DNA from 4 places in the Rhizobium sp. CNPSo 3670 genome. Region 4 is predicted to be linked to each of the others. Evidence: predicted binding sites of a transcription regulator. Region 4 holds the regulator's gene; each other region holds the start of a gene.
The links. The regulator LexA, encoded in region 4, represses DNA repair genes until DNA is damaged. The targets are predictions, from matches to a motif close to TGTTCNNNNTGTGTTCNG.
Positions count from the first base shown of each region.

Region 1: a site for LexA is predicted at 2,625-2,642, ahead of AC13QO_RS13260 (ATP-dependent helicase). Genes of this name have one in related genera too.
Region 2: a site for LexA is predicted at 1,972-1,989, ahead of AC13QO_RS20520 (ribonuclease T2 family protein). Genes of this name have one in related genera too.
Region 3: a site for LexA is predicted at 4,543-4,560, ahead of dnaE (DNA polymerase III subunit alpha). Genes of this name have one in related genera too.

Region 1 covers NZ_JBXSOL010000010.1:197,574-205,543, forward strand. Annotated here, with positions in the region: gene AC13QO_RS13250 (PrkA family serine protein kinase) at 1-1,594, opposite strand, end outside; gene AC13QO_RS13255 (VOC family protein) at 1,997-2,473, opposite strand; gene AC13QO_RS13260 (ATP-dependent helicase) at 2,685-5,162, shown strand; gene AC13QO_RS13265 (hypothetical protein) at 5,189-5,536, opposite strand; gene pncA (bifunctional nicotinamidase/pyrazinamidase) at 5,900-6,526, shown strand; gene AC13QO_RS13275 (hypothetical protein) at 6,542-7,970, opposite strand, start outside.
Region 2 covers NZ_JBXSOL010000020.1:48,346-56,315, forward strand. Annotated here, with positions in the region: gene ettA (energy-dependent translational throttle protein EttA) at 1-1,118, opposite strand, end outside; gene AC13QO_RS20520 (ribonuclease T2 family protein) at 1,216-1,956, opposite strand; gene AC13QO_RS20525 (alpha/beta hydrolase) at 2,213-3,163, shown strand; gene AC13QO_RS20530 (DMT family transporter) at 3,160-4,116, shown strand; gene caiB (succinate--glutarate CoA-transferase) at 4,135-5,337, shown strand; gene AC13QO_RS20540 (thiamine pyrophosphate-binding protein) at 5,351-7,009, shown strand; gene AC13QO_RS20545 (RidA family protein) at 7,050-7,394, opposite strand; gene AC13QO_RS20550 (protein tyrosine phosphatase family protein) at 7,467-7,805, opposite strand; gene AC13QO_RS20555 (DUF4432 family protein) at 7,878-7,970, opposite strand, start outside.
Region 3 covers NZ_JBXSOL010000003.1:270,293-278,262, forward strand. Annotated here, with positions in the region: gene proS (proline--tRNA ligase) at 289-1,611, shown strand; gene AC13QO_RS04505 (lipoprotein-releasing ABC transporter permease subunit) at 1,627-2,931, shown strand; gene AC13QO_RS04510 (ABC transporter ATP-binding protein) at 2,946-3,629, shown strand; partial or broken gene AC13QO_RS04515 (DUF5680 domain-containing protein) at 3,823-4,284, opposite strand; gene dnaE (DNA polymerase III subunit alpha) at 4,798-7,970, shown strand, end outside.
Region 4 covers NZ_JBXSOL010000011.1:38,928-46,897, reverse strand. Annotated here, with positions in the region: gene AC13QO_RS13545 (FtsB family cell division protein) at 146-466, opposite strand; gene eno (phosphopyruvate hydratase) at 602-1,876, opposite strand; gene kdsA (3-deoxy-8-phosphooctulonate synthase) at 2,018-2,863, opposite strand; gene AC13QO_RS13530 (VOC family protein) at 2,860-3,756, opposite strand; gene lexA (transcriptional repressor LexA) at 3,955-4,671, shown strand; gene AC13QO_RS13520 (ComEC/Rec2 family competence protein) at 4,652-7,084, opposite strand; gene gltA (citrate synthase) at 7,374-7,970, shown strand, end outside.

The DNA of each region.
Region 1 (7,970 bases), on a different contig from region 4:
CGAGAAGCTGACCAGTATCGGGATCCTTGAAGTCCACATCTTCGATCCACGCATCGGCATAATCTACGTAGCGGTCGAACAGATTCTGTCCGTAGTCCGCATAAGATTCAAGATAGGCCTTCTGTATCTCGTTGCCAATGAACTCTGCGTAGCGTGGCGCAAGATCGGCCTTGATGAACTCGAGATAACGCTTCTCGACATCATCGGGAAACTGCTCGCGACGGATCGCCTGTTCCAGCACATACATCAGATGGACGGGATCAGCGCCAATGTCAGTCGTGTCGTGATTGAAGGTGGAGGCGAGCACTTTGAAGGCGAAGCGGGTCGATATTCCGTCCATGCCTTCGTCGATACCGGCAGCATCCCGGTATTCCTGGACGCTGCGGGCACGCGGATCGCTTTCTTTCAGGCTCTCCCCGTCATAGGTGCGCATCTTCGAGAAGAAGGTCGAATTCTCGTGCTTGCGCAGACGCGAAAGAACGGAGAAACGCGCCAGCATTTCGAGCGTTGCCGGGGCGCATGGTGCGTCCACCAGTTCCGATCCCTCGATCAGCTTTTCGTAGATCCTCTGTTCTTCTGTCACCCGCAGGCAATAGGGCACTTTGATCACACAGATACGGTCGATGAAGGCCTCATTGTTCTTGTTGGCCTTGAAAGTCTGCCACTCCGCCTCATTCGAATGAGCGAGGACGATTCCGGAGAAAGGTATGGCGCCGATATTCTCCGAGCCGATATAGTTGCCCTCCTGCGTTGCCGTCAGCAACGGATGCAGCATCTTGATCGGCGCCTTGAACATCTCCACGAATTCGAGCACGCCTTGATTGGCGCGGTTCAGCCCGCCCGAATAGCTGTAGGCATCCGGATCGTTCTGAGAGTAGGTTTCCAGCTTGCGGATATCTACCTTGCCGACCAACGAGGAGATGTCCTGGTTGTTCTCATCGCCTGGCTCGGTCTTGGCAATTGCGATCTGGCGCAATCGCGAGGGTTGTATCCTGACGACGCGGAATCGGGAGATATCGCCTCCGAAATCGTCGAGCCGCTTCAGGCACCACGGGCTCATCAATCCGTTCAGCCGCCGCTGCGGGATTCCGTATTGCTCCTGCAGGAGCGGGCCCATCGTCTCCGGATCGAAGAGATTGAGCGGGCTTTCGAACACGGGGCTGATCTCTTCGCCCGCCTTCAGCACATAGATCGGATGCACTTCCATCAACTGCTTCAGCCGCTCAGCCAAGGACGACTTGCCGCCCCCGACCGGACCGAGCAGATAAAGAATCTGCTTGCGCTCCTCGAGCCCCTGCGCTGCATGCCGAAAGAAGGAGACGATGCGTTCGATTGTCTCTTCCATGCCGTGAAAACCGGCAAAGGCCGGATAAACCCGGATCGTCCTGTTCATGAAGATCCTGCCGAGGCGCGCGTCCTTGGCGGTGTCCACCATCTGTGGTTCGCCTATGGCAGCGAGCAGACGCTCGGTGGCGTTGGCATAGGCGATCGGATCGGTCTTGCAGAGATCAAGATAGTCCGAGACCGACATGTCGCTTTCGCGACGCGCTTCATAACTGCGGGTAAACGCATCGAATACGGATTCACTCAGCATGGGACCTCCATTAAGGTTATGCCGCAGGCTCTAAGCCGTATAACCATCGAGATGGCCACGGCGTTCCTAAGAATCAATAGTTTCGTAGGTATATTCCACGCTGACCGGCCGTTTGTGGCAATGCACAAAATTGTGCATGCACCGGTATTTTTTTACTCTACGAAACTGTTTCTTATTGTAGTTGAGAAAAGGGGCGTCGCGATATCAGCACATTTAGCGACGTGACATGAAGGTCAAAAAGGTGTGCAATAGCGCCCGTGATTCGAGCCGTGGAAAATCGGCGATTTCCCGCCGGCAAGAGCAAGCCGGCTCTGATTGCGGGGCAGTGAGCGCGCCCCCGCGGGATGAAACCGGGCGAAGTAACCCCTGCCCGGTTTATTGCGATCGCGCGCCTCCCGGCTCTCAGCCGTTGAACGCTTTCTCCAGCGCAGCCACATCGATCTTGACCATCCCGAGCATGACTTCGGTGACACGCCTTGCCCGCTCGCGATCTTCGTCGGCGATCATCTCCGAGAGAGCGCGCGGCACGATCTGCCAGGACAGGCCCCAGCGGTCCTTCAGCCAGCCGCATGCCTCCGGCGTGCCGCCGTTGGCGAGGAAGCCATCCCATATCCGGTCGATCTCCGCCTGGCTATCGAGAAGAACCGCGATCGAGAACGAGTGGTTGAAGCTATCGAGCGGGCCGGCCTTCATCGCCAGGAAAGCTTGGTTGCCGAGCGTGAATTCGATCAGCTCGACGCTGCCGGGAGGCCCACTCGGCGTTTCCGCCGGAAGTATGGTGGTGCGGCCGATCCTGGAATCCGGAATCATCGACACGTAGAATTCGACGGCTTCGCGTGCCTGCTCGGCGAACCAGAGATTTGAAATGACCTTCGGCATAGACAGCCTCCTTGTTGGCGAGTATCCCGGACTTCTGTCCGTGCTTCGAGGACGTCTGGTCGGCGCCGGTTCCGACAGGCTGCGATCGGAATTTTTCGCCCGCTCACCCGCGGCAGCCTCGCCACCCGCACCCAGGCAATAGTGGTGGTTCGGGAATGAAAGCAGAACATCTTTTCTGGTCTTTCCTTCCCGAATCACTACATTACGCGCCATGAGCAATAGTTTCGACGATATTCCCTTCTTCGACGAAGAGCCCGGCGAAGTGGCGCGCAAGCCGCAGCCGTCCGTCGCTGCAGCCGGAAGACCCTCCGCTGGCGGCGGCATCGCCGCCCGCGCCATGGCGGCGCGCGACGGCGGCAAGCGGCCGGATTATCTCGCTGGACTGAACCCGGAACAGACTGAAGCCGTCGAAACGCTGGAAGGTCCTGTCCTCGTGCTCGCCGGCGCCGGCACCGGAAAGACACGCGTGCTGACGACCCGCATCGCCCACATCCTCAATACCGGCCGCGCCTTCCCGTCGCAGATCCTCGCCGTCACCTTTACCAACAAGGCCGCGCGCGAGATGAAGGAGCGCATCGCCCTGCTCGTCGGCGGCGCCGTCGAAGGCATGCCCTGGCTCGGCACCTTCCATTCGATCGGCGTCAAGCTTCTGCGCCGCCATGCCGAGCTGGTTGGCCTCAGTTCCGATTTCACCATCCTCGACACCGATGACGTCGTCCGCCTGATCAAGCAGTTGATCCAGGCCGAAGGTCTCGACGACAAGCGCTGGCCGGCAAAGCAGTTCGCCGGCATGATCGACACCTGGAAAAACAAGGGCCTCGGACCGGCCGATATTTCCGAAGGCGATGCCCGCGCCTTCGCCAATGGCCGCGGCCGCGATCTCTATTTCGCCTATCAGGCGCGCTTGTCGACGCTGAACGCCTGCGATTTCGGCGACCTGCTGATGCATCCGATCGCGATCTTCCGCAAGAATCCGGATCTCCTAAAGGAATATCACGGCCGCTTCCGCTATATCCTCGTCGACGAATATCAGGATACCAACACCGCCCAATATATGTGGCTGAGGCTGCTGGCCCAGCGCAGCAGGGGCGAGCCGCAGAATGTCTGCTGCGTCGGTGACGACGACCAGTCGATCTATGGCTGGCGCGGTGCGGAGGTCGACAATATTCTTCGCTTCGAGAAGGATTTCCCCGGCGCCAAGGTGATCAAGCTCGAGCGCAACTACCGATCGACCGAACATATCCTCGGTGCCGCCGCCCATCTGATCGCCCATAATGAAGGGCGTCTGGGCAAGACGTTGTTCACCGATCGCACCGATCCCGATGACGTCAAGGTGCAGGTTCACGCCTCCTGGGACTCCGAGGAGGAAGCCCGCGCCATTGGCGAGGAGATCGAGCAACTCCAGCGCAGCAAGCATCTGCTGAACGACATGGCGATCCTGGTGCGCGCCTCCTTCCAGATGCGCGAATTCGAAGATCGCTTCGTCACCCTTGGCCTCAACTACCGAGTCATTGGCGGCCCGCGCTTCTATGAGCGCCTCGAAATCCGCGATGCCATGGCCTATTTCCGGCTCGTCGCACAACCGGCCGACGACCTCGCCTTCGAGCGCATCATCAACACGCCGAAGCGTGGCCTCGGCGATACAACGGTGCGTGCGCTGCATGATTATGCCCGAGCCCGCGACATCCCGATGCTGGCGGCAGCGGCCGACATCATCGAAACGGACGAGTTGAAGCCAAAGGCGCGCAAAGCCCTCTTCGATGTGATTCAATCCTTCCGCCGATGGCAGGAGCTGCTTGAAAACACACCGCATACCGAACTTGCCGAGCAGATCCTCGAAGAGTCCGGCTATACCGACATGTGGAAGAACGACAAGAGCGCCGAAGCCCCGGGCCGTCTCGAAAACCTCAAGGAACTGATCCGCTCGATGGAAAGCTTCGAGTCAATGCGCGGCTTCCTGGAGCACGTTTCCCTCGTGATGGATGCCGAGACCAACGAGAACCTCGATGCCGTCTCGATCATGACGCTGCACTCGGCCAAAGGCCTGGAATTCGACACCGTCTTCCTGCCCGGCTGGGAGGAAGGCCTTTTTCCGCACCAGCGCTCGCTCGATGAAAGCGGCCGCGCCGGCCTGGAGGAGGAACGCCGTCTCGCCTATGTCGGCATTACCCGCGCCAAACGCCGCTGCCACATCTGGTTCGTCTCCAACCGCCGCATCCACGGTCTCTGGCAATCGACCCTGCCCTCGCGTTTCCTGGACGAACTGCCGGAGACCCATGTCGAGGTCGCCGAGATGGAACAGAGCTACGGCGCTTACGGCCGCGGCGGCTACGGCCAGTCCCGCTTCGACAAGGCCGAACCTTTCGCCAACTCCTATTCGACCCCCGGCTGGAAACGTGCGCAGGCCAACAGGACCGACGCCACGCGCGAGAATTGGGGCACCCGCTCCGGCCACGCCGTCGAACGCATCGGTTACGGCGAAAGCGGCCCGAAGGGGCGCATGATCGACGGCGAACTGGTGGCGAAGTCCACGTCCTCGGAGCCGTCGCGCTTCACCCTCGGCGACCGCGTCTTCCACCTGAAGTTCGGCAACGGCAACATCACCGGCATCGAAGGCAACAAGCTGACGATCGATTTTGATCGCGCCGGTCAGAAACGGGTGCTGGACGGGTTCGTCGAGCGCGTGTGATTTGCGGTGATACCGCGTGGGAACCCTTACCCGAACATCCGCATACTGCTGAGTCCGAGAATATCGTTCAGCAGGGCGATCCCCATTCCGACGGCGACGATCGACAGCCCGATCAGGAACAGTCGCCGAGCCCGGTCATATTTTGCGGCGAGCAGGGAGTCGCGCGCGAGCAGATCGGCAAACACCTTCACCTGAATGGCGATACCGACGGTCAGGAACAACATCGGTAGCAGATCGACGCGGCTCCAGTCATTGGGATTGGACACCCAGAGACTGATGAAATTGAGGGAGAAACCAAGAATGATCCCGGTCGCAGTCAGCGAGCCATTGCGGAAGGTGGCATCGATCTTTTCATCTGCTTGAGGCTCGGACATGGCTTCAATCTCGATTTGCTGATGAGCCAAGAAGGCAGAAATCGCGGCGGCGGGCAAGCTCGAGCGGACGTCGCCGTCGAAGACGGTGCTGCAGCACCTCAGCCGGTAAACCGATGAAGGCTGACACCGGGAAAATGAGGCTCTGCCGGGGAGATCCCGCAGCGTAAAACCTTCGCCTCCCGCCATTTCGAGAGGAGAGTCATCGCGACCAATATCCATGGTTGCATTAGCGTGTGCTTTTTCGACCAGCTACTACCGGAGGTACTAGAATTAACACTTGCGCACCCGCGCTGGGAAATCCACTAGTGGTGTGTTCGGTGCATTTGGCATTTGCATTGCAATAACGCGAAGGGATTGGCCTTGATGAAAGCGCTGCTGCTCGTCGATATCCAAAACGGCTTCTGTCCCGGCGGCAATCTGCCGGTGCCGGACGGCGACAAGGTGGTTCCCGTCGCAAACCGGCTGATCGACAGCGGCAAATATGATTTGATCGTCGCCTCGCAGGACTGGCATCCGCCCGGCCACGGCAGTTTCGCCTCTGCCCATCCGGGCGCCGCTCCCTTCGAGATGGGCGAATTGTCCGGCAAGCCACAGATGATGTGGCCCGACCACTGTATCCAGGGTACGCTCGACGCCGAACTGCATCCGCACCTGAGATCCGAAGAGATCGACCTGATCCAGCAGAAGGGCGAGGATCCCAGGATCGACAGCTATTCGGCATTCCGCGACAATGACCGGGATGCTTCGACCGGTCTTTCCAATTTTCTCCAGGAACAAGGTGTCACCGATCTCGACGTTTGCGGGCTGGCGACCGATTACTGTGTCAAGTTCTCGGCGCTCGACGCGCTCGAGATGATGCCTGGTGTGCGCGTGCGCTTCATCGAGGATGCAAGTCGCGGCATTACCCCCGAAGGTGTTGCCGCCGCTATCGACGAGATGCGGGCGCATGGCATCGCTGTGATTAAAAGCGCAGATGCCTTGCGCCAATGAGCTTGCGATCGCCGACTATTTCAACAAATAGGCGTCGAATGTCTCATCGCTGCCGGCAACGGGGCCGAAGCGCTTGACGAGGGTCGTCTCGCTCCGGAATGCGGAAATGTCATCTGGCGTCAGGGACAGCAGCCAATTGTAACTTTCGCGCAATGAGACCGGCGCGGCAATTCGGTCAAGCCGCTGTGAGAGAAGAATGACGACGGGGGCATGCTCGCTTTGCTGCAACTGCCGCGCCGTCTGCAGAATGTCGGCAAGGCTGAGAGAAAGCCGCGCATTGCGGGTATAATGCACAATGGCACCGAACCGTTCCTCTCTTAGAAGATAGGTGCGATTGGAAACGTAATAGGACAAGGCTTCAACGAGATAGTCGGGATCCGCCATGATGATCGCATCCTTGAGATCAGGACGAGATTGAATGAACGAGCCGAGATCCTGGGCTCGGCTGAGCGGCATATCGCTGAAAAGGAATTGATGGACCCTCTCGATGCCGGAAGCGACCTGCAGCGCGAGCAATATCATCAAGCACAGACGCCCGATCTTCACGACGACGGCAGCTTCGGTGCCGGCAACATCGACGGGGCTGAGCCGAGGGGGCTGGGTCAAAGCGGTGATTGCGATCATGAAGACCAGCCACAGCGCCTGATGCCTGTAGCTACCTGGATAAACGAGCGTAAAAAGCAGGGAAAGCCCGAGGAGAACCAGTGCTGCTGCGAACATCGCCGGTCGCCGGTTGGCCAGCCCCAACAGACTGCCATAGATGAGCACAGCCATGAGCGACGCGAAAATCCGGGCGAGCAATGGATCAGCCACGATCAGTTCAAGGACCCGGTCGGGGTAGAATGCCATGAAATAGGAACTGGCCGCGGTAAAGGCAGAAAGGACAAGCAAAGCGAAATTCTTGTCCGCGAGATCGTTCTGCCCGGCATCGTTGAAGGTCGGATAGACTGTCATGACGCACAGAACAACGCCGACCGCGGCAATGGCAGCAGCTGTCACAAAGCCCCGATATGCGCTCAAAGGGGGGCTTGGCCGCGCCAGAACCAGATCGAAAAACCAATAGGCGAGAAAGCCGCCGACGAGGACGACCGAGTGGACATTGGTATTTGCCAGCAAGGCAAACAACAAGCCGAGCAATATCCCCTTGCGTGCTCCCCTCTCCCAGCTCAGGACGATAAGGAAGACCACCAGCATGCTGATGCCGTAATTTCGCGACATCGCCGCATAATCGAAAATCGAGAAGCTGCTGAACAGCGACAGCAGCATGATGGGAAGGGGCAGTTTCAACCGGAAAACAAGAAGGTAGGCGGCGGCCGCCGCAATCGTCAGTGCGACGATTTTCAAGACGACGGGTGAGCCGACTATGACATAGGCGGCGCGCAGCAGGATATACCACAGGGCAGGATGCCCCTCACCCTGCAGTTGGCGAAGCATAGCGGCGAAA
Region 2 (7,970 bases), on a different contig from region 4:
GAGCCCCTATCCGGTTTTTCCTGGCCAGTGATCATCTTGAACAGGGTCGTCTTGCCGGCGCCGTTCGGGCCGATGATGCCGACGATGCCGCCCGGCGGCAGCTTGATCGACAGGTCGTTGATCAGCGTGCGACCCTCGAAGCCCTTGGTGATGCCTTCCAACTCGATGACGACCTGGCCGAGCCGTTCGCTGACCGGGATGATGATCTGCGCGTCGCCGGGACGCTGCTTCTCGGCCGCCTCCACCAACTGCTCGTAGGATTTGATACGCGCCTTCGACTTGGCCTGGCGAGCCTTCGGGCTGGAAGCAATCCATTCCTGCTCGCGACTGATCGCCTTCTGGCGCGATGCCTCTTCGCGGTTTTCCTGCAGCATGCGCTTGGCCTTGGCCTGCAAATAGGCGGAGTAGTTGCCTTCGTAAGGGATGCCGCGGCCGCGATCGAGTTCGAGGATCCAGCCGGTGACGTTATCCAGGAAGTAGCGGTCGTGGGTGATCATCATCACGGCGCCGGGATAGTCGCGCAGATGCTTTTCGAGCCAGGCGATGGTTTCGGCGTCCAGATGGTTAGTCGGCTCGTCGAGCAGCAACAGATCCGGCTGCGAGAGCAGCAGGCGGCAGAGTGCGATGCGGCGGCGCTCACCACCGGACAGGCTGGTGACCTCGGCATCGCGCGGCGGGCAGCGCAGGGCTTCCATCGCCATCTCGACTTGGCTTTCCAGATCCCAGAGGTTCTGGCTGTCGATGATGTCCTGGAGCTTCGCCCCCTCTTCCGCTGTCTCGTCCGAGTAATTCATCATCAATTCGTTGTAACGATCGACGATCGCCGTCTTCGCGGCAACACCTTCCATGACGTTCTCGAAAACCGTCTTGGTGGGGTCGAGTTTCGGCTCCTGCTCGAGATAGCCGACTGTGGCACCCTCGGCGAGCCAGGCTTCGCCGGTATACTCCTTGTCCTGGCCGGCGATGATGCGCAGCACAGTGGATTTACCGGCGCCGTTCGGTCCGAGGATGCCGATCTTGGCATCCGGGTAGAAGGAAAGGTGGATGTTCTCCAGGATCTTCTTGTTGCCATAGGCCTTGTTGAGGCCGGACATATGATAGATGAATTGACGTGCCATGCTGCGCTGCTCCGGGCGGGAAACTTCGTTTCGTGCCGCTATGTAGGCGAAACAGCGCCTGTGAGCAACGCCGAAACCCGTTTACGCCGGATTCCGGTCAGAAGCCCGCCGCATCGACAACGCCCTCGTCACAGCCGAACGAGGTTTTTCCCCCGCCCTGGATCAGATCGGCAAGGCTTGCGCTTTTGGCCGATGCCGCTCCCGCATCCGCAGACAGTCCGATCGTCAACTCGCTGATCACCCTGACACTGCCGGCTCGCCGGCAGCTCATCTTGACGCGCTCGCCCGCACCCGGCCCGAAGCTTTTGTCGAAAGCAGCCTTGATCGCCTCCGCCTTGACCGTCTTGCCGATATTGGCGGCAAATAGATCGCGCACGGCCGATGTGTTGAGCGCATCCACCAGATGGACGCCGACGCCGAAATAATCCTCCACGCTCATTTTCGTGCAGGTGCCATGCTTTATCCATTCGTGCCGTTCGAGGCCGGACTGCGTGCCGGGCATCGCCTTTGCAAGCGACGCCTTTGCCTCGGCCGAAAGCGCGACATCAGGCAAAGTATCCCATTTGCCGTCCTTGTCGGCAGCCTTCTGATCGTCGCTGACGCCGCAATAATCCTGCCGCATCGGCCACAGGCCATGCAGGGAGAAATTCGTCGCGTCATGGCGCTCGCCGGTCTGGCTGGCGCATTCGGGCTTCTTCTGGTTCGTCTGGCAGAAGGCGGGCTGCCAGCTCGCAGCAAGAATGAAACGGGTACGGCCCTCGGCCTCCTGCGCCACGGCAGCGCCGGCAAGGATCATCGACACGGCGAATGTAAAGGTACGCAACTGCATGCTGCTCATTTCAACCCCCAAAAGAAGAACAATGCAGGAACAGATAAGCACAAAGCATAAACGGCAGCAACCCTGAATCGCAACTATCCTGGAATTTGTTCTCGACTGCGTCGTCGGAAACAGTCGGCTATTCCGGGAAGCTCCCTGTTCTTGAGTTACGCACGGACGCTGTCGCACTTGGGTTGCAGAATATTCTGCTTAAATCGATTCCGCTTTAAGGAATTATGCAGTAGCGATCTGCTCTGCTGCGGCAGGGAGGATCCGGATGTTTTCTGATACGCAAAGGCTCGCCACAGGGGAAGCGTCTCTGGCCTATCACCATGCCGAAGCCGCCGCTCCGGCACGCGGCATCCTGTTGATATCGCATGGCCTGGCGGAGCACTCGAAGCGATATGGCCGCTTTGCCGAGGCGATGGCGGGGCGCGGCTATCACGTCTATGCCCATGATCACCGTGGCCACGGCGAGACGACCGCGCCCGACGCGCCGATCGGCCGCTTCGCCCGCTGGAATGGCGTCGATCGGGTGATCGGCGACGTCATTGCCATGCGCGCCCATGCGGCCTCGCGCAATCCCGGCCTGAAGGTGATCCTATTTGGCCATTCGATGGGCGGCCTCATCGCGCTCAATGCCGCCGTCACCGCTCCCTCCGACTTCGATGCTGTCGCCGTCTGGAATTCGAATTTCGCAGTCGGCCTTGCCGGCCGAGCCGCCCAGGCGATCCTCCTTGCGGAACGTATGCTGAAGGGCTCCGACGTCCCGAGCGGCCTCTTGCCGAAGCTCACCTTCGGAGCTTGGGGAAAATCGATCCCGGACCGCCGCACCGAGTTCGACTGGCTGTCGCGCCACGCCGATGAAGTCGACAAATATATCGCCGATCCGCTCTGCGGCTTTGACGCATCAGTCTCGCTCTGGCTCGATCTCTTCGAGCTGACTTTTCGCGCGCCGCGGAAACTCCATCTGGATCGGCTGCCGCGTGATATGCCAATCCATCTCGTCGGCGGCGCCGATGATCCCGCGACGGAGAGTGGAAAAGCCGTGCGCTGGCTGTCAAACAATTTGAAAGCCAGAGGCTTCTCTCGTATCAGTACAGTGATATATCAGGGTATGCGGCATGAGACGCTGAACGAAATTGGCGCCGATGCGGCGATCGCAGCCTTCGCGGACTGGTGCGGAGAGGCACTCGCGACATCCAAAGCCAGAAAGAATCCGTCATGAGTAGCCCCTCCGCCCGCGCCGCTTCGTCCGCCTCCGAAGTGACGATAGGGCTGGCGCTGATGTTTCTGTCGGTGATGGTCTCGCCGCTCATCGATATCTTCGCCAAGCTTGCCGTCGTAACCGTCCCGTCAGCCGAGATCACCGCCGGCCGCTTCGTCGTGCAGGCGCTCTGCATGCTGCCGATCGTGCTATGGCGGCGCAGCTTTGCCGATTTCTCTTGGCGTCAGAGCCTGTTCCACGCCATCCGCGGCTTCATCATCACCGTCTCGATGATCTCTTTCGTCACCACGTTGAAATACATGGCGGTCGCCGACGCGATCGCGATCTTCTTCATCGAGCCGATCATCGTGACCATCTTCGGCGGCATTTTCCTCAAGGAGACGATCGGCTGGCGGCGTTACACCGCCTGCGGCGTCGGCTTCTTCGGGGCGATGCTGATCATTCAGCCGAGTTTCGAAGAGGTCGGCTACATCGCGCTCCTGCCCATCCTGACGGCGCTCTGCGTCGCGACCTTCGTGTTGATGACCCGCGTCCTCTCACACAGCGAGGACCCTTGGTCGATGCAGTTTCAGATGGGCATCTGGGGCTTGCTCTTCTGCACCCTCCTGCTTTTTATCGGTGAAGGAAGCGGCTCCGATCTCTTCGATCCCGTCATGCCCGTGGGCAGCGCCTGGTTCTATGTCGCCGGCGTCGGGGCTATGGCCGCCACAGCCGGAATCCTCGGCGTCTACGCCTATCGGGCAGCACCGGCGTCGACGCTGGCACCGCTGCAATATTTCGAGATCGTCTCAGCTACGATCTTCGCCTGGCTTGTTTTCGGTGACTTTCCGGATGCCGTCAAATGGCTCGGCATCACGATCATCATGGCGTCGGGCTTCTACATCCTCTGGCGAGAGCGCCGCTTTGCTTCAAAGCCCGTATCCGATACATCTGAGGTGACGCTGGCGCCGTAGACGCTGGACGGGAGGACCATGACCGAGACCGCGACGAAAAAGCCGCCGCTTACCGGCATCCGGGTGATTGAGCTTGCCCGCGTGCTGGCCGGCCCTTGGGCGGGCCAGATGCTCGCCGATCTCGGCGCCGACGTCATCAAAGTTGAAAATCCCGACGGCGGCGACGATACTCGCCAATGGGGGCCGCCCTTCGTCGAAGGTGCGGACGGCGAAAATCTCTCGGCCGCCTATTACCACGCCACCAATCGCGGCAAACGCTCCATCACCGCCGACCTCAAGAGCCCTGAGGGCCAGCAGCTCGTCCGTCGTCTCATAGCCACTGCCGACGTGGTAATCGAGAATTTCAAGGTCGACGGCCTCGTCAAATACGGGCTCGATTACGACAGCGTTCGCGAGGTGAACCCGAGGCTCGTTTATTGCTCGATCACAGGCTTCGGCCAGACCGGCCCCTATGCCGGATTCGCCGGCTACGATTACATCGTTCAGGGCATGTCCGGCTTCATGTCGATCACCGGCGAGCCGGACGGCCAGCCGATGAAGGCGGGCGTGGCGATCGCCGACATCTTTACCGGCATCTATGCCGTCTCGGCGATCGAGGCCGCCCTGATCCATGCCTTGAAAACCGGCGAAGGCCAGTTGATAGACATGGCCCTGCTTGACGTGCAATCGGCCGTGCTCGCCAATCAGAACATGAATTACCTCGTCTCCGGCGCCGCACCGACCCGCCTCGGCAACGCCCATCCGAACATCTCGCCCTATGAAGTCGTACCGACGGCCGACGGTTATCTCATCCTGGCCGTCGGCAACGACGGCCAGTTCCGCCGCCTCTCTACCATCCTCGGCCTGGAGACGATCGCGGATGACGAGCGTTTCTCCACCAACAAGGCCCGCGTCGCCAACCGCGGCGAGGTGCGCCGCCTGATCTCCACCGAGACGCTGAAATGGCAGAAAGCGGATCTCCTGAAGGCCTGCGAGCAGAACGCGGTTCCATCAGGCGCGATCAATACGATCGAGGAAATGTTCGCCGACCCGCAGGTGAAAGCTCGCGGTCTGCGCATCGACCTTGCCGATTCCGCCGGCACCGTCATCCCCGGGGTCAGGACGCCAGTCGTGCTGTCGGAAACACCTTTGCGCTACGCCAGGCCCAGCCCGCGTCTCGGCGAGCATAGAGAGGAAATTCTGGCGGAACTGGCCGAGCTTGAGAGGAAGGCATCGTCATGAAGAAGGTATCATCATGAAAAAGACTGGCGGGGAGTTGATTGTCGAGGCGCTGAAGGCAAATGGCGTCAAACGTCTCTCCTGCGTGCCTGGCGAGAGTTTCCTCGCCGTTCTCGACGCATTGCGCGACAGCGATATCGACGTCCTCGTCTGCCGGCAGGAAGGCGGGGCGGCGATGATGGCCGATTGCTGGGGCCGGCTCACCGGCGAGCCGGGCATCTGCATGGTGACCCGCGGCCCCGGCGCCACCAACGCCTCCGCCGGCCTGCATATAGCCAAGCAGGATTCGATCCCGATGATCCTCCTGATCGGCCAGGTGCAGCGAGAGGCGCGCGAACGGGAGGCTTTTCAAGAGGTCGAATTCCGCCGCGCCTTCACCGAATTCGCCAAATGGGTTGGTGAGGTCGACGACGCCGCCCGCATTCCCGAATTCGTCACCCGCGCCTTTGCGGTCGCAACCTCCGGCCGTCCCGGCCCCGTGGTGCTCACCCTGCCGGAAGACATGCTGCGCGACGAGGTCGTGGCGCCCCGCGCCAGGCGTTATGCCAGCGTCGAGGCCCATCCCGGCCGCAGCCAGATCGACGATTTTTATCTGCGCCTGCTCAAAGCCGAACGGCCGATGGTAATCCTCGGCGGCACGCGATGGGATGCCGATGCCGTCGCCGATTTCGCAACCTTCGCAGAACGTTTTCAGCTGCCGGTAGGCTGTTCATTCCGCCGACAGATGCTGTTCGATCATCTTCACCCCTGTTATGCCGGCGATGTCGGCATCGGCATCAATCCGGGGCTCGCCAAGGAGATCAAGGAGAGCGACCTCTTGATCCTGCTCGGCGGCCGCATGTCGGAAATGCCGTCCTCCGGCTATACGCTGCTCGACATCCCCTACCCGGCCCAGTCGCTCGTTCATATTTATCCGGACCCGTCGGAGCTCGGCCGCGTCTATCGTCCCGATCTTGCCATCTGCGCCAGCCCCGCCAATTTTGTTGAAGCACTCGCCGATCTCGAAGCACCGGCCGAGCCACGCTGGGCGGAGCGGACCGCGTATATGCATCAGGCCTATCTCGTCTGGTCGAAGCCGCCGGCCACGGGTCCGGGCGCCGTCCATATGGGACCGATCATGGAGTGGCTCGAAAGCAATATCGGACCGGAAACGATCTTCACCAATGGCGCCGGCAACTACGCCACCTGGCTGCACCGCTTCCATCGTTTCCGCCGATTCAATACGCAGGCCGCCCCCACCTCCGGCTCGATGGGTTACGGCCTGCCGGCTGCGGTGGCCGCCAAGCGGCTCTTTCCCGAGCGCGAGGTCATCTGTTTTGCTGGCGACGGCTGCTTCCTGATGCACGGTCAGGAATTCGCAACCGCCATCCGCTACGATCTGCCGATCATCGCAATCGTTATCAACAACGGCATGTACGGCACGATCCGCATGCACCAGGAGCGTGAATATCCCGGTCGCGTCAGCAGCACCGATCTGACCAACCCCGACTTCGCAGCCCTTGCCCGCGCCTATGGCGGCCATGGCGAGACGGTGGAAAGCACAGAGGAATTCGCGCCGGCTTTCGGGCGCGCGCGCGCAAGCGGCAAACCGGCGATCATCGAAGTGAAGCTCGATCCGGAAGCGATCACACCGACCAGAACGCTTTCGGAAATCGCGCAAACAAAAAGCCGGTAAGGTTGCCCCACCGGCTTTGAGAGACGGAACTGCGGCGACCTTAGTCGAGCGCAGCCGTGACGATGAACTCGACCTTGTATTTCGGCGCGGCGAGCTTGGCTTCGCTGGTGGCGCGTGCCGGCGGATTGGCCGGATCGATCCAGGCTTCCCAGGCTGCGTTCATCTCGCCGAAATAAGCAATGTCGGAAAGATAGACGAGGGTCTGCAGGATCTTCGACTTGCTGCTGCCGGCGGCCGCCAGCAGACGGTCGACTTCGGCGAGCGCCGACTTGCATTGATCGGTGACGCTTTCGCCCTCGCCCACCTGGCCTGCGAGGTAGACCGTGTTGCCGTGAATGACGGCGCCGCTCATACGTGCGCCGACGTCGATACGCTTAATGCTCATTATCGTCTCCTGGGTGATTGGAAGTGGCGGCGCTGCGGAGCAGCGCCTGAAAATCAGCGTCCCGCACGATGCTCAACTGCGGATATGGTGGGTTTTCTGGTAGATCGCCGTCGAGCGCGCGCCCGAGCGGCAGTAGCCGAGCATTGGCCGTGGGAATTCATCGAGCGCGTCGACCATTCCCTGCACCGCCTCTTCGGTCACGCCCATCGGTCCAACCGGCACGTGGGCTATATCGAGTCCGAGCTCTTTGGCACGCGCCTCGATGACGGAGAATGATGTCTGGTCGGGGCTTTCATGGTCGGGGCGATGGCAGACGATCGATTTGAAGCCGAGCGCCTTGATCTCGTCGAGGTCCTCAAGCGTGATCTGCCCCGAAACCGAATATTCATCGTCGATCTGGCGAATATCCATCGTCTTGTCTCCTCAAAGATCGTGGGCTGATGGTCTACGACGGGAGGCCCGCAAGCGTCAACAACACTTCACTCACAGGAACGCAAAGGTCAGCGCATAGCTGCGGCTTTCGCCTGTGGCGAGCATGTTAAATTCACCGGCCGCCTGAAGCTCGTCGCGCGATAC
Region 3 (7,970 bases), on a different contig from region 4:
TTTTGTGAGCTAAAGCTAGCTCAAAGATTGGGCTTTGTCATTAGCTTTTTTTGCATTTTTGCTACACTCTAGCAAAATTTTTCTGTTGACAAGAATTTCGTTCAAGTCCTTATAAATACGCGCTTTTTCACGCCCTTTCGTTTTGCGGGTGCGAACATGCGTATCCGGGAGGCGGCCGACAGCAGTTGCGGGTTTCCTTCCCGCCGCGAAGCGGCTATGAACGCTCCCACATTCACAAGTATCTTCGATTCCGCTCGCCGGCGGGATCTCAACTGCTCCGGAATCGCCATGCGTCTGTCTCGCTACTTCTTGCCCATTCTTAAGGAAAACCCCAAGGAGGCGGAAATCGTCTCCCACCGGTTGATGCTGCGCGCCGGCATGATCCGCCAGCAGTCTCAGGGCATCTATTCCTGGTTGCCGCTCGGCAAGCGTGTGCTCGACAAGGTCAACGCCATTATCCGCGAGGAGCAGAACCGCGCCGGTGCCATCGAGCTTTCGATGCCGACCCTGCAATCGGCCGAGCTCTGGCAGGAAAGCGGCCGTTATGATGCCTATGGCAAGGAGATGCTGCGCATCAAGGACCGCCAGGACCGGCCGATGCTCTACGGCCCCACCAACGAGGAGATGGTGACGGATATTTTCCGCTCCTCCGTCAAATCCTACAAGGACCTGCCGCTCAATCTCTATCACATCCAGCTGAAGTTCCGTGACGAGATCCGGCCTCGCTTCGGCACCATGCGCTCGCGCGAATTTATGATGAAAGACGCTTATTCCTTCGATCTGACGCGCGAAGGGGCGGAGCATTCCTATAATAAGATGTTCGCCGCCTATCTCAGAACATTCGATCGGCTTGGCCTTCGCGCCATCCCTATGCGCGCGGATACCGGCCCGATCGGCGGCAATCTCAGCCATGAATTCATCATCCTCGCCGATACCGGCGAATCCGAGGTCTTCTGCCACAAGGACTTCGTCGGCTTCGATATTCCCGGCGAAAACACCGATTTCGACAGTGTCGAAGGCCTCAAGGCGATCTTCGACAAGTGGACCTCGCTCTACGCGGCCACCTCGGAAATGCACGACGAGGCAGCCTTTGACGCCGTTCCCCAAGCCGAGCGGCTTTCCGCCCGCGGCATCGAGGTCGGCCATATCTTCTACTTCGGCACGAAATATTCCGAGCCGATGGGTGCGAAAGTGCAGGGGCCAGATGGTAAGGAACATTTCGTTCACATGGGTTCCTACGGTATCGGTCCGACACGCCTTGTTCCCGCCATCATCGAAGCATCGCATGATGACAACGGAATCATCTGGCCGGCATCGGTCGCACCCTTCGATGTCGTCGTCATCAACATGAAGGCGGGCGATGAGGCCTGCGACGATACTTGTGAGCTGATCTACGCCGCGCTGAAAAAGGCCGGCAAGGATGTGCTCTATGACGACACCGACGACCGGGCCGGCACGAAGTTCGCGACCGCCGACCTGATCGGCGTACCTGTCCAGATCATCGCCGGCCCGCGTGCGGTCGCGAACGGCGAGGTCGAAGTGAAGGACCGCAAGACCGGCGCCCGTGAAACGATGACCATCGAAGCGGCGATCAACAGGTTCGTGGCTTAAGGAAACGGAGGCGAAATGGCAGAGGCAGCAATGGACCGGAGTTCAAAATCCGGCTTGGGTCCGGCTGGCAAGCCATTTTCCACCTTTGAGCGCCTCGTGGCGTGGCGTTATCTGCGCGCCCGCCGCAAGGAGGCCTTCATTTCGGTGATCGCCGGCTTCTCCTTCGTCGGCATCATGCTCGGCGTTGCGACGCTGATCATCGTCATGGCCGTCATGAACGGCTTTCGCACCGAGCTCGTCTCGCGCATCCTCGGCATCAACGGTCATATGATCGTGCAGCCGATCGATGGCCCCTTTACCGATTACCCCGACCTGACCGCCAAACTCGCGGCGGTGCCGGGCGTCAAGATGGCGCTGCCCCTGGTCGAAGGGCAGGTGCTTGCCTCCGCTCAGGCTGGCGGCAGCACCGGCGCTTTGGTGCGCGGCGCCCGCGCCGAAGACCTGACGAAACTCAAGACAATCTCCGACAACATCAAATCCGGCGACATGGTGGGCTATGCCTCTGGCGAGGGCGTGCTGATCGGCACCCGCATGGCCGATCAGCTGGGTCTGCGCGTCGGCGACCTCATTACCCTGACCTCGCCGGAAGGCGACATCACGCCGATGGGCGTCAATCCGCGCGTCAAATCCTATAAGATTTCCGGCCTGTTCGAGATCGGCATGTCCGAATACGATTCCTCAATCATCTTCATGCCGCTCGAGGAAGCGCAGCTCTACTTCAATGCCGCCGGGCTGGTGCAGTCGATCGAACTCTTCGTCGATCATCCCGATGATATCGACGCCCTGAGGCCGAAGGTGGAAGAGGCGGCCGGCCGCCAGATCAACCTTACCGACTGGCGTCAGCGCAACCAGACATTCTTCTCCGCACTCCAGGTCGAGCGCAACGTCATGTTCATGATCCTGACGCTGATCGTGCTCGTGGCGGCGCTCAACATCATCTCCGGCCTCATCATGCTGGTGAAGGACAAGGGCAGCGATATCGCCATCCTGCGCACCATGGGCGCCAGCGCCGGCGCCATCATGCGCATCTTCTTCATGACCGGGGCGGCGATCGGCATCGTCGGTACCCTTGCCGGTGTGCTGCTCGGCGTTCTCGTCTGCGTCAATATCGAATCCATCCGCCAGTTCTTCTCCTGGATCTCCGGCACCGTGATCTTCAATCCGCAGGTCTATTTCCTCAGCCAGCTGCCGGCCGAGATGGATATCAGCGAAACGATCTCGGTGGTCATCATGGCGCTCAGCCTCTCCTTCATCGCCACCATCTTCCCGGCATGGCGCGCCTCCAGGCTCGATCCGGTGCAGGCACTGCGCTACGAATAAGGAATGCCGCATTCATGAACCGCAACCTCGTCCTCAACCTTACCGGCGTCGAGCGCCATTACGGGCAGGGCGATACGCTGCTCACGATCCTGAAGGGTGCGGATTTCTCGCTGTCTAAAGGGGAAATCGTCGCCCTTGTCGCCCCCTCCGGCACAGGCAAGTCGACCCTGCTGCATGTCGCAGGCCTGCTCGAGCATCCCGATGGCGGCGAGGTTACCATTAACGGCCTTGCCTGCGATGGCCTTTCCGATGAGAAGCGCACCGCGATCCGCCGACGCGAGATCGGCTTCGTCTATCAGTTCCATCACCTCCTGCCGGAATTTTCCGCGCTTGAGAACATCATGATGCCGCAGCTGATTGCCGGCCTGTCCTGGAAGGAGGCCCGGGAGCGAGCCGGCCAGCTTCTCGATTATATGCGCATCGGCCATCGCGGTTCGCATCGCCCGGCTGAACTTTCCGGCGGCGAACAGCAGCGCGTCGCGATCGCCCGCGCCGTCGCCAATGCGCCGACGCTGCTTCTTGCCGACGAGCCGACCGGCAATCTGGATCCGGAAACGGCAAGCTACGTCTTCGATGCGCTGGAGGCGCTGGTGCGCCAATCCGGCCTTGCCGCCCTCATCGCCACCCACAACCATGAACTTGCCGGCCGCATGGATCGGCGCGTCACGATTTCGGACGGCAAGATCGTCGACTTTTGAGACGGCTATCCATGGCTGTTTTGTTGACCACCTCACCCTAACCCTCTCCCCGTAAACGGGGCGAGGGGACTTGCCCAGCGAGAGGTAGGTGGGGAACGGAGGGGGCGCGGCCATCTCCTTCGCCCCGCAAGCGGGGAAAGGGTGCCGGCATGCGGATGAGGGGCTGATCTCGCCGACCTCCTGGTCGGACATCAGGAATAACCAGCCCACCGCGATAATCGAGCACATAGGCCTTCCGCTCCTCGACCATGATGCATTCCTGGCCGCTGAATCCCTCGCAGCCGCCTTCGCTGCGGTCGACATAGCGGCCGAACGGATGATCGAATTCGATTCCGCCGAGAAAGCGGCCCTCCCGATACATTGCCGACAGCGCCGCCTTGATCACCGTTCCGGCGGCTCTGCCGTCGATCAGATCGGACGCGACGACGCGGCCGAAATAATTCATCGCCCAGACGGGTTCGCCGGCAAACCAAATCACTTCCTGTCCGGCGAAGTCGGTGCCGCCGAAGTAGCTGTCGAGATAGGACCAGTCGCCGCGCTCGTAGCCGATATCGTGAGCACCCGGCCGGCAGGGCGGACGAGACACACCACCGCCGACATAGGTCGCGGCCTTCGCCTCTACGATGAAGTCGTTCAGTATCACGGTGTCGAGCATTATCATCTTCCTCCTGCCTCATCTGATACGGATATAGCAGAACGATGAGAACATAAGAAGAACAAAAGAGTGGGCATCGCCCGATCGACTTGGCGCAGGTGCATCAGACATCGACTGCGCTGTACGGATCCGTTCGGCAGGCGATGTCGAGCCGGTCGCGGAGCATGTTCAAAGCCAGCGCCGACGGCGAGGTTCGATTCGCAGTCCGGAGCCGGCATTTTCAAACGCAAGCGCAAAGGAAAAGATTCCTGTTGACATCGGAACATAGATGGAACAAATTGAAAACATAACAAGTAAAGGAGAGCCAGATGACTGACATGATCCGTGATATTGCAGCATTCACCTCCATCGCAATGTTCGTTGCCAGCTTCTCGCTGATCGTCATCGCGATCTAAAGTTTTCAGGGGATCGCATGGCAGTCATGCGGTTCGCACGCGGGTCTTCTTCTGGACATCATTGCCCTCAATGCCGATAATGCATCCGATTCATTTCGGTTAATTGGGAAGGCATATCATGGCGGACACGGAAAAGGGTTCAATGGGTGAGGCGACCGGCGGCACGCCGGGCTTCATCCACCTGAGGGTCCACTCCGCCTATTCGCTTCTTGAGGGTGCGCTGCCTCTGAAGAAGATCCTCTACAAGGCGACCAGCGACAGTCAGCCTGCGATCGCCATTACCGACACCAACAATCTCTTCGTCGCCCTTGAATTCTCCCAGAAGGCAATGGACGAGGGCCTGCAGCCGATCATCGGCTGTCAGGTCTCCATCGACATGGAAGACGGATTGGAAAGTGAGAAGCGCGGCGGTCAGCAGGCCCTGATCAAGCTGCCATCGATCGTTCTACTTGCCGCGACGGAGGCCGGTTATGAAAGGCTGGTCGATCTCGTCAGCCGCGCCTATCTCGGCGGCGATAGCAACCAGGCCATACATGTCAGAGCCTCCTGGCTGGAAGAGGCAGGCACGGAAGGTCTGATCGCCTTGACCGGCGCCCTGACCGGACCGGTCGACGCGGCTGTCAGGGAAGGTCATCCCGGCCAGGCGGAAGCCCGGCTGCTCACGCTGAAGCGTCTCTTCGGCGACAGACTCTATGTCGAACTGCAGCGGCACGGCACCTACGACAAGCGGCACGAGCAGAAGATCGTCAGGCTTGCCTACACGCATGACCTGCCGCTCGTCGCCACGAACGAGGCCTTCTTTCCGACCCGCGACGATTACGACGCCCATGATGCGCTGATGGCGGTTGCGCATAACGCCATCGTCTCGGACGACAGCCGCTTTCGCCTGACGCCGGATCACTATCTGAAAAGCCGGGCCGAAATGGCCAAGCTCTTTGCCGACCTGCCGGAAGCGCTTGAGAACACGATCGAGATCGCCAGGCGCTGCTCCTTCGTGTTGAAGACAAGAAAGCCGATCCTGCCGCGCTTCACTGGCGCCACCGACGATGCCGAGGAGGCCGAACGCGCCGAGGCGGGCGAATTGCGCCGCCAGGCGGTGGAAGGGCTGGACATGCGGCTTGCCACGCTCGGCATGTCGCCGGGTTACGAGGAAAAGGATTATCGTGAGCGGTTGGAGTTCGAGCTAAGCGTTATCGAGCGCATGCGCTTCCCGGGTTACTTCCTGATCGTTTCCGACTTCATCAAGTGGGCCAAGCAGCATGATATTCCCGTCGGTCCCGGTCGCGGTTCGGGCGCCGGTTCGCTGGTCGCCTATGCATTGACCATCACCGACGTCGACCCGCTGCGCTTCTCGCTGCTCTTCGAGCGCTTCCTCAATCCGGAACGCGTCTCAATGCCTGACTTCGACATCGACTTCTGCCAGGACCGTCGCGAAGAGGTGATCCGTTACGTTCAGGCGAAATATGGGCGCGAGCAGGTGGCGCAGATCATCACCTTCGGTTCGCTGCAGGCGCGCGCCGCACTTCGCGACGTCGGCCGCGTGCTGGAAATGCCCTACGGTCAGGTAGACAAGATCTGCAAACTCGTGCCGAACAATCCGGCCAATCCGACGCCGCTCTCTAAAGCGATCGAAGAGGAGCCGAAGCTGCAGGAGGAGGCGGCGAAGGAACCGGTGGTGGCGCGCCTGCTCGACATTGCCCAGAAGATCGAAGGGCTTTATCGCCACGCCTCGACGCATGCTGCCGGTATTGTCATCGGCGATCGGCCGTTATCCAAGCTGGTGCCGATGTATCGCGATCCGCGCTCCGACATGCCGGTCACCCAGTTCAACATGAAGTGGGTGGAGCAGGCCGGCCTCGTCAAGTTTGACTTTCTCGGCCTGAAGACTCTGACGGTGCTGAAGGTCGCCGTCGATTTCGTCGCCAAGCGCGGCATCAAAGTCGATCTTGCGGCCATTCCTCTCGACGACAAACCGACCTACGAGATGCTGTCGCGCGGCGAGACGGTCGGCGTGTTCCAAGTGGAAAGTGCCGGCATGCGCAAGGCGCTGATCGGCATGAAACCGGATTGCATCGAGGACATCATCGCGCTGGTGGCGCTCTACCGCCCGGGCCCGATGGAGAACATCCCGACCTACAATGCTCGCAAGCATGGCGACGAAGAGCTGGAATCGATCCATCCGATGATCGACCACCTGCTCAAGGAAACGCAGGGCGTTATTGTCTATCAGGAACAGGTGATGCAGATCGCCCAGGTCCTGTCGGGCTATTCGCTTGGCGAGGCCGACCTTCTGCGCCGCGCCATGGGTAAGAAGATCAAGGCGGAGATGGACCAGCAGCGCGAACGCTTCGTCGTCGGCGCGGTCAAGAACGGCGTCTCGAAGCCGCAGGCCGACAACATCTTCGAACTCTTGGCGAAGTTTGCGAACTACGGCTTCAACAAGTCGCACGCCGCCGCCTACGCCATCGTCTCCTACCAGACGGCCTATATGAAGGCGCATTATCCGGTCGAGTTCCTCGCCGCCTCGATGACGCTCGACATGTCCAATACGGAAAAGGTCAATGATTTCCGGCAGGACGCCAAGCGCTTGGGCATTGAGGTGATTGCGCCCTCGGTGCAGACATCCTTCCGACATTTCGAGACCGGCGATAACCGCATCTATTATGCGCTCGCCGCTTTGAAGGGCGTCGGCGAATCCGCCGTCGACCACATCGTCGAGGTGCGTGGCGACAAACCTTTTGCCAGCATCGAGGATTTCTGTCTGCGCATCGATCCGCGCCAGGTGAATCGCCGCGTGCTCGAAAGCCTGATCTATGCCGGCGCCTTCGATTGTTTCGGCACCGACCGCGCCCAGCTTTCCGCCGGCCTCGACCGCATCCTCGGTTATGCCCAGCGCGCCCAGGAAAATAAGCTGAGCGGCCAAGCGGACATTTTCGGCAGCGCACTAAACTCGGGCCCGGAGAAGATCTCCTTGCCGCCCTATTCACCCTGGCTGGCATCGGAGCGGCTGCTCAAGGAGTTCCAGGTGCTGGGCTTCTATCTGACGGCCCACCCGCTCGATTCCTACAACAACATCCTGCAGAAGATGCGTGTGCAGACTTTCGCCGAGTTTTCAGCGGCCATCAAACAGGGCGCCGCCAATGCACGCCTTGCCGGAACCGTCATCTCCAAGCAGGAGCGCAAGACCCGCACCGGCAACAAGATGGGCATCATCGTCTTTTCCGATTCTTCAGGCCAGTTCGAGGCGGTGCTGTTTTCGGAGATGCTGAACCAATATCGCGACGTGCTCGA
Region 4 (7,970 bases):
TCAACCCTCCCTATGGGTTTGTCGTTTCTCGGTGGCGCGTACCATAGGGAAGAAATATGACCACAGCAATGCCATAATTGCATGGCTCGTATTCGACGCTAAGTTATTGGAAATAAATCAGAAATTCCAATTAACCTGATTCCGGTTAATTGGAATAATGTTTGAATATGACGATCTCGTCCGCACGCGACATATTCAGCTGATATCGCGCCTTTTCGTCCAGCATGTCCTTGTCGAGCGAGCCGTCACTCAGCAGCGCCACCTGGCTTTCCAGATGTTCGCGCTTCGCCTTCAGGACAGCAAGCTCTCTTTCGCGCGCGACGCGCTGACGCTCGAACGTCTCCGTCGCCCGCAGGCCATAATCGCCATGGATGCAATGATAACCGAAATAGGAAAGGAAGGCGACCGTCATAGCCGGGATGACGAAGCGGCCGAGCTTTCTCTTCTTATGATGCTTTGTCCACATACACGCATGCTCTTGAACGCATTACCAATTCGTTCAGCATAACGCGCAGAGATTAACCGTTCATTGACCGTAACCGCCGGCAAGAAAAAACCCGCGCCGGTGAGGCGCGGGTCGAGCATTGCAAATCAGATCGGATCAGCCTTTGATGATCGAGCGGCCGGCATATTGGGCCTGCGGGCCTAGGCCCTCCTCGATGCGGATCAGCTGATTGTACTTGGCGAGACGGTCAGAACGCGACAGTGAGCCGGTCTTGATCTGGCCGCAGTTGGTGGCGACGGCGAGATCGGCAATGGTCGAATCTTCCGTTTCTCCGGAGCGGTGCGACATGACGGCGGTATAGGCTGCCTTATGCGCCGTGTTAACGGAATCAAGCGTTTCCGTCAGCGAGCCGATCTGGTTGACCTTGACGAGGATCGAGTTGGCGACGCCCATGCGGATGCCGTCGCGAAGGCGGGCCGAGTTGGTGACGAAGAGATCGTCGCCGACGAGCTGAGTCTTCTTGCCGATCAGATCGGTCAGCGCCTTCCAGCCCTCCCAGTCGTCTTCGGCCATGCCGTCTTCGATCGAGATGATCGGGTATTTGCCGGCGAGCTCGGCCAGATATTCGGCCATGGCGCCAGACTCGAGCGTGCGGCCTTCGCCCTCCAGAACATACTTGCCGTCCTTGAAGAATTCCGTCGAGGCGCAGTCGAGGCCGAGGCACATGTCGTCGCCCGGCTTGTAGCCGGCTTTCTCGATCGACTTCATGATGAAGTCGAGGGCTTCGGGCGCACTCTTCAGGCCGGGAGCGAAGCCGCCTTCGTCACCGACATTGGTGTTGTGGCCCTGCGCGGCAAGCTCCTTGCGGAGCGTATGGAAGACTTCCGAACCCATGCGCACGGCGTCGGCGATCGAATCGGCGCCGACCGGCAGGATCATGAATTCCTGGAAGTCGATCGGGTTGTCGGCATGAGCGCCGCCGTTGATGATGTTCATCATCGGCACCGGCAGGAGGCTGGCGGAAGCGCCGCCGACGTAACGGTAAAGCGGCAGGCCGGATGCCTGGGCCGCAGCCTTGGCGACGGCGAGCGAGACGCCAAGGATGGCGTTGGCGCCGAGGCGCGACTTGTTCGGGGTGCCATCGAGCTCGATCATGATGTTGTCGATCTGGATCTGATTTTCGGCGTCGATGCCGCCGATCGCGTCGAAGATCTCGGTGTTGGCGGCCTCGACCGCCTTTTCGACGCCCTTGCCGAGGTAGCGCTTGCCGCCGTCGCGCAGCTCGACCGCCTCATGTGCGCCCGTCGAGGCGCCCGAGGGAACGGCCGCGCGGCCCATGCTGCCGTCTTCGAGATAGACGTCGACTTCGACGGTGGGGTTGCCACGGCTATCGAGGATCTCGCGGGCGATGATATCGGTGATTGCAGTCATGGGTTCTTCCTGCTCGGTGGGTGATAAGTCGTTCGAAGCCTGTCATAATCGAAGGCGTACAAATTACAATGGCGCAATTTTCCGCCTTCGAAGGTGTATGGCATCGTGGCCTAGACCACGATCATGTCAGCCTGTTGAACGTTAGGCCTTGGCGATCGCATCGAAGGCAAGCAACTTCTCGAGCAGTCGCGGCATGTCCTTGAGATAGACCATGTTCGGCCCGTCGGACGGTGCATTGTCGGGATCCTGATGGGTTTCGACGAAGACGCCGGCAATTCCCGTCGCCACTGCCGCGCGCGCCAGCGTTTCCACGAACTCGCGCTGGCCGCCGGAGGAATCGCCCTGCCCGCCCGGCTGCGCCACGGAATGGGTGGCGTCAAAAATGACGGGAGCCCCCATCGCCGCCATGATCGGCAGCGAACGCATGTCGGAAACCAGCGTATTGTAACCGAAGGAGGCACCGCGCTCGCACAAGAGCACATTCGGATTGCCGCTGGCGTTGAGCTTCTTCAGAACGTTCTTCATATCCCAAGGGGCGAGGAACTGGCCCTTCTTGACATTGACGGCGCGGCCGGTCCTAGCGGCGGCGATCAGAAGGTCGGTCTGACGGCAGAGGAAGGCCGGGATCTGCAGGACATCAACCACCTTGGCCACCTCGGCGCATTGCTCGGCCGTATGGACGTCGGTTACGACGGGAAAGCCGAATTCCTTCTTGAGGTCGGCAAAGACCTCCATGCCCTTTTCCAGGCCGATGCCGCGTTCAGCCGAGAGCGAGGTACGGTTCGCCTTGTCGAAGGAGCTCTTGTAGACGAGGCCAATGCCGAGCTTGCCGCAAAGCTCCTTCAGCGTGCCGGCGACCATGAAGGCGTGATCCCGGCTCTCCATTTGGCATGGACCGGCGATCAGCGACAAGCGGCCAGTATTGGAAAAAGTGACCTGGCCTTCGCCTTCGCCGATCCTGACTTCGGAATTCGTGTCGGTGCTCATCGTGTTTCCTCGAAGGCGAAGAGCGCACCCTGCCCGGGCGTGGGCTTCACCAGAATGCGATTGTTCTTGCGTGTGAATGTGATCCCGTTAGCACCCAAATGCGCTTCTGTCACGGCAAGATCGATGACGGTGAAGAGGATTGCCCGCCCCCGCAGGCCGCGATCGGCTGATGAGACAGCGGTTTCGAAATAGGCCTCCAGCCCTTCCGGCGTCATCAAGCTGATCTTTGCATTCGATGCCGCGATATTCATGCCGAAACCGGTTTTCTCCACCGCCGCCTGCCCAATCGCGAGCCCGACGAAGGCGGCGAATGCCGCCGGGTCCGGTGCACAAAGTGCGATCTCGGCAATGCCGATCACGCCATTGGCGTGCGTCTCCAGCGCGGCGCGATCTGTAGGGAACGAATTGATGCGCTGGCAAGTAAAGAGAAAGAAATCGGGGGCGCGCAAATCAGCTGCAAAGGCCAGCTTAAAGCTGCCGACGCTCTCCGAACCGTCCGGCATCCGCATCGGCCGGCTGAACTGCAACATCTCACCGGCGCTCGCGCCGTTGCTGACGAAGCGCTTATGATCGAGGTCGGCATCCTCGCTGAGGAAGGCCAGCGCAGAAAGTCCCTCCTCGCCGCAGCGGAAACGGAAGGCGCGATTGCGGGCGATGAAGACGTTGCCCTGGCGGGCTGCTGCCTCGCTCTCGTCGACACTCGCCACGCCAAGCGGCTCCAGATAGGTCTTGTCGGCGAAAAAGACGCAGGCATTCTCCGTTCCGAAGGGATGGCCCCCATCGGCGGCGACGGTGAAACCGAGCTTGCCGAGCCTTTCACGCGCCAGATCGATATTGACCACGGGCAGCACGACATGATCCAGCGGGTGCGACCTGGCGGAACGCGCGTTCATGAATATCCCTCCTGAAACCGGCAAGAGATGTGCGACAGCATCTCCCTCAATGCAAGACATGTGCGCCAATCCAGCAAATGAAAATAAAAATCTCCGCGAGTTGACGTGAACTTTTACGGAAATTTAGCTACTTGCGGAACACATATGGAACATATAGTGTCCGTTCTGGATTTGTTTCAATCACGGGGTCTGACGTCGATGCTCACGCGCAAACAACAGGAGCTTCTCCTTTTCATCCATGAGCGCATGAAGGAATCCGGCGTTCCTCCCTCTTTCGACGAAATGAAGGATGCCCTGGATCTCGCCTCGAAATCCGGCATTCACCGCCTGATCACGGCGCTTGAGGAACGCGGCTTCATTCGCCGCCTACCGAACCGCGCCCGGGCGCTCGAGGTGATCAAGCTTCCGGAGGCCTATAACCCCAGTCTTCAGCGTCGCGGTTTTTCGCCGAGCGTCATCGAGGGCAGCCTCGGCAAGCCCCAGCCGGTCGCCGCCCCCGCTGCGCCAAAGCCGATCGCCGACAATGGCAATTCCGTCTCCGTGCCGGTCATGGGACGTATCGCCGCCGGCGTTCCGATCTCGGCGATCCAGAACAACACCCACGACATCGTCGTTCCCGCAGATATGCTCGGCTCCGGTGAGCACTATGCGCTGGAGGTCAAAGGCGATTCGATGATCGACGCCGGCATCTTCGACGGCGACACCGTGATCATTCGCAACGGCAGTACCGCCAGTCCCGGCGATATCGTCGTTGCCCTCGTCGATGACGAGGAAGCAACGCTGAAGCGTTTCCGCCGCAAGGGCGCCTCGATCGCGCTCGAGGCCGCCAACCCGGCTTATGAGACCCGCATCTTCGGGCCCGACCGCGTGAAGGTGCAGGGTAAGCTCGTCGGCCTCATCCGTCGCTATCACTGACGCCGGATGGGCTGGAATCGGTAAAACGATCATTGCGCCAATCATAGGCGCGATGGCGCATCCATGGTCGCGACAAAGCATCGAAGGCGGTGGTGACCTCCAGGGCGGCATCGGCGAAACGCAATTCGAGCGAGCCGGTCCTACGCAGCGTCTCGCCGGTGAAAAGCGTGCCACCTGAACGGCAGCGGTTGAAACGCAGACGGACCGACGTCACGACGATATCGGCCGTATCGCAGGCCGGGCCGAGATAGGCGGCATTGTCGATAACGGTGACGATATGGCCATTGCCAAGTCTTGATGTGCACCAAGCCTTCTTGACGCAGGAAAAACGGTTTGCTTCACCGCCTGCTGCGGCTACCCGCATCGCCGCACTCGCTTCGTTCTGCTGATCGCGGGAAAGCCCGACACGGCGGCCTTCTCCTTCCGGCGGGATGGCCGGACCATCCAGCATCGTCGGCGGATCATGTGTCGGCAGCACCAGCGCTCTCTGCCACTGGTCGAATATGAAATCCGGCGGGTTTTCACGGTTGGAAGCTATTGCCTCAGCCGCGACGACCGCAACCAGACTGCCATCCTCCGAAATCACCAGATCCGGCGGCCGGGGGACCGGCAGAAGCAGCACGATGAGCGTCGAGATGGCGATGATCGATGTGCCGACGTGGCGCAGCCGAGTTCGCAGTAGCGTCAGCAGCAGAAAGCCTGCCACCGCCACTGCGAAATACCAGCCGGGCAAGCGGCCGATGCCGATATCACCGCCCCAGCCGGACACCGTCTTGGCAACCGCAATCACCAGATCGAGGCCGAATCCGACGACCTTCCAGAGCGGAGCGTCCAGACCGAAAGGCATGAGCAACATCGCCAACAATCCGGCCGGCATGACGATGAAGGAGATAATCGGCATCGTCGCAAGGTTTGCCGGCAGGCCGTAAGCCGTCAGGCGATGAAAATGCTCGATCGAAAACAATGCGGTGGAAAAGCCGCCGATCAGCGAGGTCAGGAAGACGCCGCCGAAGAAACCGGCGACGGCAGCCACCGGCCTCATGATCGGCAGTTTCAGAAAAGCGTTTTCGCGGACACGCCTGTCCTTCCACAACTGATAGCCCGATACCAAGGCCAATGTGGCGGCAAAGGACATCTGAAAGCTCGGTCCCAATACTTCCGAAGGTGAAATGGCGATGATGATGAGCGCGGAGAGAACGACATTGCGCAGGCTGATCGACGGCCTGTCGAAGAAGACGGCAATCAGCATGATGGCCATCATGATAAAGGCGCGCTCGGCCGAAACCCCGAAACCGGAGATCAGGTAATAGGCGGTGACGGCGATGAGCGCGCCGGCAGCGGCGATCTTCTTTGTCGGATAGGCTTGGGCGACGCCGGGAAAGAGGCTGAGCAGCATCCGAAAGCCGACGAAGAAGATGCCGGCCGACAGCGCCATGTTGAGGCCCGAGATCGCGACGATATGGGCAAGGCCGGACTGGCGCAGCGCCTCCGTCGTCGCGTGCGATATGGCGCGCCGTTCATCCGTCACCAGGGCAGCGGCAAAGGCGCCGGTATCACCGGGCAGGATCGATCTTATGCGGTCGCCGATGCTGCTGCGCAGCTGGTAGAGCCATTCGAGCAGGGCGTCCGCCGTCGACCTGACCGCCTGCGGGCCTGCCTCCAAGTCGAGTTTCTCCGGCGCACCATAGAAGAAACCGTTGGCGCCGATGCCGTCGAAATAGGCACCGAAGGAGAAGTCGTTGAGCGCGGGAAGTGCGGGGCCCGCCGGCGGCGTCAGACGTGCCTTGCCGGTGATGATGTCGCCGATCTCGAAAGGCGCATCGGCGCCCCGGACGATCGCGGTGATGCGTCTCGGCGGCCGTTTCAGCTCCGGCGCCTCGGTGCCGGCGACGGCAAGAATGTAGCGCCAGCGCCCGCGCCCGTCGCCTTCCCGCCGTTCGACGCGGCCAGTCACCGTCGTCGTCACGGATGAATCGAGGATCACCGTCGAAGCCCGCCAGCTCTCGAACTGAGCTGAGAGCATGCCGCCGGCGAAAAGTGCCAGCGCCATGAAACTTGCGCGCAAGGCCGGTCGGCTGGGATCGGTGAGGAAAACCGCGGCCGCCGACACCAGCAGGCAGAGCAGCGATGCAACGAGGGGAACATCCGATGCCGCAAGAAACCAGAATGCCGAGCCGGCTCCGAGGAAGACCGGCGAGAACAGCAGCAGGCGGCCATGATCGGCCTCTTCGCCCAGCATGTAGGCCCCGGCACGCAGCGATTGCCCGGCGGTGGCGAGCAGCCGACGATGCAATGGAGTCTGCGACTGTGTCCTTACCGATTGAGTCACCACCGCAGGCGCAGGAAAATCTGGCGGATCGGCAAGGCCCACGCCCGCTTGCGGCCGCAATTCGGCTGTCGTCGTTTCCTGCATGCCCCGCTCAAGATCACCCCGCCAAGCCCTAAGAATGCAACCTTCAAGCAAATCCGGCAAGGATAATCGATTGAAATACGAGGGAAAATCGTAAGCGGCAAAAGGCCAGTTGAATCATCGGCTTCCGCTATGCGTGCGGCTCATCGCTGCAGTGCCTAAAAGGTGATGCCGCAATGCACAAAATGCCGTCACGGTAACTTGGCATTAGCGTCACGATCATATAGCTATCGGAAAGGACGCTTAACCCCTATGGCGCTTTTGTGGCGCCACCGACATTTCGGAGGACAGCATGACGGATCAAAGCGCTACAATAAAAATCGGTGACAAATCGGTTGACCTCGCCGTTAAAAGCGGCACGATCGGCCCGAGCGTCATCGACATCGGTGCCCTCTACAAGAACACCGCTTCCTTCACTTACGATCCGGGCTTCACCTCGACCGCATCCTGTGAATCGAAAATCACCTATATCGACGGTGACGAAGGTGTGCTGCTGCACCGCGGCTATCCGATCGAGCAGCTGGCCGAGCACGGCGACTTCCTCGAGGTCTGCTACCTCCTGCTCTACGGCGAACTGCCGACGGCCGCGCAGAAGAAGGACTTCGACTATCGCGTCACGCACCACACGATGGTGCATGAGCAGATGAGCCGCTTCTTCACCGGCTTCCGCCGCGATGCACATCCGATGGCTGTCATGTGCGGCTGCGTCGGCGCACTGTCGGCCTTCTATCACGACTCCACAGACATCACCGATCCGCACCAGCGCATGGTCGCCAGCCTGCGCATGATCGCCAAGATGCCGACGCTTGCCGCCATGGCATATAAATACCATATCGGTCAGCCCTTCGTTTACCCGAAGAACGACCTCGACTATGCGTCGAACTTCCTG